DNA from 2 places in the Neobacillus sp. C211 genome. Region 1 is predicted to be linked to the other one. Evidence: predicted binding sites of a transcription regulator. Region 1 holds the regulator's gene; the other holds the start of a gene.

Region 1 (3,171 bases):
TCCCTGTTCTTTAAATTTCACCTGAAGATGATCGTACTCTTTTAGGATTCTTTCGTACTTTCCACCGTCTTCAAAAACAAGAGGATCAGCCATTTGTTCTTCAAGGGTGCGGAGTTGTTTTTCCATTAATCGCAGCGGTTCAAAAACCGTCAGCATTTCATCCCATATGGATAATGATGATTCTAACCCGGTATTTTGAGCTAAATAGCCAATTGTCACTTCTTTCGGCTTGATAATTTCTCCGCCATCATGCGACAAGTGTCCGGCAATAATCTTCAATAATGTCGATTTTCCCGCCCCATTGCGTCCAACAAGAGCAACACGGTCCCGAGTTTGTAATTCGAGCTTAATATTCGATAAAATAAGGTCAGCACCATAATATTTTTGTAATTGATTAACCTGTAGCAAAATCATTCTCATTCACCTCTATTACATAGGATTAGTGTACCTTATTCCCGGTATGTCGGCAATAAACTGCTCGCCATATTAGCGGTGTAAGGGTCCTAAATCGTCAAAAAATGTAATATTTAGTTCAAAGTTTCACACACATATAAGGTAAAATAGTGTATGATTTGATGGGAGGATTTTTTATATGGCAGAATTTACGCATTTTAATGAAGAAGGCAGAGCAAAAATGGTCGACGTCAGTGATAAGCCGGAAACGGCACGTACGGCGCTTGCTCATTCCAGCATTACCGTTAGTAAAGAAATTTATGATAAAATAACTAATAATGAGATGAAGAAGGGCGATGTCTTAGCAGTGGCCCAGGTAGCAGCTGTCATGGCAGCAAAGAAGACATGGGATTTGATTCCAATGTGCCATCCGATTCCATTAACAGGTGTTAATATTTCTTTCTCTTGGGAACAGGATAAGGATGAGAATTATCAATTATATATTGCTGCAGCCGTTAAAACGAAGGGGAGCACAGGCGTAGAAATGGAAGCGTTAACAGCGGCTTCCGCGTGTGCCTTAACAGTTTATGATATGTGTAAAGCCGTTGATAAAGGTATGGTAATTGGACCGACGTATCTTGTCGAAAAAACGGGCGGTAAAAACGGTGATTTTAAAAGAGATGAAAGAGTTAAATAAATTTTTAACTAAACCATTCATGGGGTGTGGGAGATTATGAGTAATGAAACAACGAAAATACCACAGGCGACAGCAAAACGGCTGCCCCTCTATTACCGATTTCTAAAAAACCTGCAAAGCTCCGGCAAGCAAAGGGTCTCTTCAGCGGAATTGAGTGAAGCAGTAAAGGTAGACTCAGCAACGATTCGCCGCGACTTTTCCTATTTCGGTGCGTTAGGGAAAAAGGGCTATGGGTATAATGTTAATTACTTAATATCCTTCTTTCGTAAAACCTTAGATCAGGATGAATTAACTAAGGTTGCCTTAATAGGAGTCGGAAATCTTGGCACTGCCTTTTTAAACTATAACTTTTTAAAAAATAATAACACAAAAATAGAATGCGCCTTCGATGTGGATCCCGACAAAATGGGAACCATGATTCGCGAGGTACCCGTTCATCCTATGGATGATTTAGAGAAGGTTTTATCAGAAACTAATATTTCAGTGGCGATATTAACGGTTCCGGCTCCTGCCGCACAAATGATAACCGATCGACTGGTCAAAGCGAATGTAAAAGGAATCTTAAATTTCACTCCAGCAAGGTTAAATGTTCCACCATTAATAAGGGTCCATCATATTGACTTGGCAGTGGAGCTTCAATCGCTAGTCTACTTTTTAAAGCATTATCCAACGGTGGAAATAGATGAAGAATAATTAGTTAAAAAGGCTTTCCACAAAATTTGTGGAAGGCCTTTTGTATGATTAAATCCCTGCTTTTTTTAATTACATAATCTATAAAAATACTTTCTTATGCACTAAGATATAGGTAGATGAAATGCAAGCGGTTACTAACCGGGAAGTGGGGGAAATTCAATGTCAATTTTACGAGATGAAGCGTTAAAAATGCACAAGGAACACCAAGGCAAGGTTGGGATATATTCTAAGGTGGCAGTACATAATGCAAAAGATTTAAGCCTAGCCTATTCACCAGGTGTGGCAGAGCCATGTTTGGACATTTATGCAGACGAAAATAAAGTCTATGATTATACCTCGAAGGGCAATCTTGTCGCAGTTGTATCCAATGGGACAGCGGTTCTGGGGCTTGGAAACATTGGACCAAAAGCTGCGATGCCTGTGATGGAAGGAAAGGCCGTGTTATTCAAATCGTTCGCAGATGTTGACGCCTTTCCCATCTGCTTGGCCACCACTGACACAGACCAGATCGTAGAAACCGTCAAGCTGCTAGAACCAACATTTGGCGGAGTGAACTTGGAGGATATTGCTGCGCCGCAATGCTTTGAAATTGAAGACCGCCTCCGCAAAGCCTGCGAGATTCCTGTTTTTCATGATGACCAGCATGGAACCGCGATTGTAACAGCCGCTGGTCTAATCAACGCGTTAAAATTAGCGGATAAAAAAATTGAAGATATTCGTGTTGCGGTAAACGGAGCAGGTTCAGCTGGAGTAGCGATTGTTAAGCTCCTGCTGCATATGGGCGTGAAGGATGTTATTTTATGTGATACAAAAGGAATTATTTATGAAGGCCGTCCAGTCGGAATGAATCGATTCAAAGATAAAATGGCGCAAATGACAAATCGCGAGCAAAAACAAGGAACGTTAGGGGATGCGCTTATTGACGCCGATGTGTTTGTGGGGGTATCAGCAGCCGGGGCCGTTACAAAGGAAATGGTTAGCGCTATGCACCGTGACCCGATTATCTTTGCCATGGCCAACCCGGTACCGGAAATTATGCCCGATGCGGCCAAAGAAGCAGGGGCTCTTGTAGTGGGTACAGGACGTTCTGATTTTCCGAACCAGGTTAATAATGTGCTTGCTTTCCCAGGCATTTTCCGCGGTGCCTTAGATGTCCGTGCCAAGGAAATCAACGAGGAAATGAAGCTTGCTGCGGTCTATGCAATTGCTGGATTAATTTCAGAGGATGAGCTCCATGCCGATTATGTCATTCCAGATCCATTTGACCCTCGGGTCGCAGCACAGGTAGCAACCGCGGTTGCGTATACTGCAATGGAAACAGGGGTAGCCCAAAGATTTATCAATGTTGAGGAAATTAAGCAGCGCCTATCAGCATTAGCAGAAGCAAA
Region 2 (3,171 bases), on a different contig from region 1:
AAAAACGATAAGCTGGAAGAAAATATCTCCAGTATTAATGTGGCCGCCGCCTTCAGCAGCAGTGGCTAATACTAAACTGTTTGTTAACACCCTCGGTTCACTCCTTTCAAGAGTTGCTTAACGATAGCAAAAACACATAAATGAATGGCGAGGATTTGTTGATCATCGCCATCTGGAATTTTTCTACTATTATCGGTTTAATACCATGAACGCGATAACTACACCGATAATCGGTAATGCTTCTACTAACGCAACCCCGATAAACATAGTTGTTTGAAGCAAACCACGATGTTCAGGTTGACGAGCGATACCTTCTACTGTACGACCTACGATAAGACCGTTACCAATACCTGCACCTACTGCTGCTAAACCGATTGCGATTGCTGCTGCTAAAACACCAATTGATCCTGTCATTACTTTTTTCCTCCTTAAATGTATAAAACATCAATTAATTTTTTATTTTGTTCATAAAAATGAACGGTGTATTATTAATGGTCGTGACTCACTTTATGAGCCAAGTAAACCATTGTTAACATTGTGAAAATATAAGCTTGAATCGTACCAACGAAAATCGAGAACCCTTGCCATACCAATGTTAGCGGCACAGCTGCAATGGTACCAGCTATTCCTTGATGTGCTAAGCCTGTTGCTAATAGTGATAGAAGCAACTCACCCGCGTAAATGTTACCATATAGACGCAGACCAAGAGTCAGCGTATTGGCAAATTCTTCAATGATCTTCAATGGGAATAAGAATTTCATTGGACTGAAGAAACCTTCTGCATAGCCTTTGACACCTTTTAGCTTGACGCCATAATAATGGGATAGCGCCAGAACCATAACTGCTAGTGTTAAAGTGATGATTGGATCGGCTGTTGGTGATTTCCACCATAGCTTTTCATCCACCACAATCGCAAATGGAAGACCTAACATATTGGATACAAAAACATACATAATTAATGTAATCCCAAGGATGTGGAATCTCCCGCCATCTTTCCAATCCATCGTGCTGTTGATGATCCCTTTAACAAAGTCCATTACCCATTCAAAAAAGTTTTGCATCCCTGTAGGTTTCATTGCCAGCTTTCGTGTGGAAATGACAGCAATTAGGAAAACAATTAGACTTGCTACTGTGATCATCAGCATATTTGCGCCGTTAAACCAAAGGCCCATAAATTTAAACTCTGGAACCTCATGATGCATGTAAACTCACCTCGCTTCCGCTTCATTTATGTACATGCAATGCATGGTAAAAATAATCTATCATAATGACAATATAGGATGTCATTAATCCTATCACTAAACTAATCATATCGAATTGCTCTGGGTATCTTAATGCGATTAACGCAGCAATTCCCGCCACAGCCATCCTCGAAAGTGAACCTAAGGACTTGGGCTTTTTGCCCTCTGTTACCTTTTTATCAAAGCTTTCCGTCTTTCTAACTAGTATCCAAAGATTTAGATAACTAAAGCATGTCCCAAGAATCAGCCCTAGAAATATGGTTTGGTACGAGGTGAAGCCCCAGCCTAGAACATAAATGGACAACAAGTAAAAAATCCATTTGCGCTGCCTGTTGAACATTACTCTGAAATCTGGCATAGTTATTTATCTCCTGAATAGAAATGGCGGATTGAAAGAAGCATGGAATAGGTACCCGCTCCAAGACCTATAAGCAGTCCGATTATTAAGAAAATTGGTTCGGTACCCCAATGCTGATCCAGCCATCTGCCTGAGAAAATACCTATTAGAATGGAACCTACTAATTGGGAGACGATTGCGGACATTAAAGCCATAGCTTGTAATGGGTTGCGGTTGTTTTTACGCATTATAACACATCCTCACTCTGAGAGAATGTCAATCGGGCAAAAAGTAAATTCCATAGCCTAAATACTATCTTTAGATAGATTTATTTACATGAAAACCCTATCATTTACACCCTTAGTTAGCATACAATAGCACCCTGTCAATGTCAATGAAATTACGTGAATTATGCCACAAACTATTTCCTAAAGTATTTTCCAATTTGGAATTTACTCAACAATCTTATTGTAGAGTAAATTGTGAAGGAATTTTGTTCATTTTGTGTCTATTTTGTGAACAATTATAATTATACTAATGGTACAATATTATGAACTTTTATTATGATTTTGTTAAAAAGACCATGTCTTGGTATAGACAAGGTCTTTTCTTAAAATTGCTATTTAGTTTTCTTTCCTCTCAATCGTGATCATCCGTTGGATATGGTCCTCTTTGCTGGCCTTTTTGGCAAAAACCTTTACTAAATAGGTCCCGTTTGCTGGAAGCTGGTCGTCTGGGATTTCCTTGCGAACAAGTCCCTTTTTCACATTGGTAATCGTATCTAAATAGCCGACAAACCGATAATCCTCCGGGTTAAACAAGGCAATCCCAAATTCCTCCGCCCCGCCTGGCAAATACACCTCATAGCGGTACTGCCCTGGTTTGTCGCCTTCGGCAAAATCAAAGCCCATAACCCGTGGATAGTCCGGTTCTTCTAAAACATAGAGATAGGGAATGCGAACCGTTGCCCCGCCCGCCTGCAAGCGGAGATACCCGTCATGAATTTTCCCTTTAAACACCTGCGGGTCCACCGTTAACTCGACCGTTATGTCCTTTGTTTGCTGAGGTTCGAGCGTAAACGAAAGCGGCAGCCTCCATTCCAGTCCCTCGACATATGGCGGGATATCAAACGAATACCGCTGGTCTTGCTGGCTTGTATTTTCGACATGCAGATAGGCTTTATGGACGTCACTCTGTTCCGTAAATTTCCCAAACCGGATACTGCTCGGTGTGACGAGTGTGGTGGCTTGGATTGCTTCGTCGACCTGGATTCTGCCTGCCCCCTGTTCAAAGGTGCGGTAGTAGGCGGGTTCCCTCTGTGTCCCAAGGGTTCGGCCGTTGATGGTAGTGGTCTTACGTCCGGCTCCGTTCGGGATGATCGCCGTACGGTCAACACTATTAGACTTTGCGAGCGGTTTTGCCGTGTTCATCAGGGCCGCTTTGATTTGTTCGGGTGTCCAGTCCGGATGGGCCTGCTTAATTAATGCGCAGGCCCCAGCAACGTGAGGCGCCGCCATACTCGTTCCTTGAAGCGACAAATAGCCGCCCGGAATCGTCGAATTAATGGCTACCCCGGGGGCAACAATATCCGGT

What was found. Region 1 encodes Rex, which represses fermentation and respiration genes when NADH is low (regulators of the CRP and FNR family bind a similar motif). Its sites were predicted from a motif close to TTGTGAAATATTTCACAA; they were not measured.
Region 2: the regulator Rex is predicted to act here: its motif matches at 1,981-1,998, upstream of ACSU6B_RS10770 (AtpZ/AtpI family protein).

Annotation. Positions count from the first base shown of each region.
Region 1 is NZ_JBPXRO010000052.1:4,638-7,808, forward strand. Features, by position in the region: gene ACSU6B_RS27675 (ABC-F family ATP-binding cassette domain-containing protein) at 1-414, opposite strand, end outside; gene moaC (cyclic pyranopterin monophosphate synthase MoaC) at 593-1,090, shown strand; gene ACSU6B_RS27685 (redox-sensing transcriptional repressor Rex) at 1,127-1,783, shown strand; gene ACSU6B_RS27690 (NAD(P)-dependent malic enzyme) at 1,943-3,171, shown strand, end outside.
Region 2 is NZ_JBPXRO010000009.1:93,832-97,002, forward strand. Features, by position in the region: gene atpF (F0F1 ATP synthase subunit B) at 1-90, opposite strand, end outside; gene atpE (F0F1 ATP synthase subunit C) at 190-414, opposite strand; gene atpB (F0F1 ATP synthase subunit A) at 489-1,202, opposite strand; gene ACSU6B_RS10765 (ATP synthase subunit I) at 1,225-1,599, opposite strand; gene ACSU6B_RS10770 (AtpZ/AtpI family protein) at 1,602-1,826, opposite strand; gene ACSU6B_RS10775 (S8 family serine peptidase) at 2,202-3,171, opposite strand, start outside.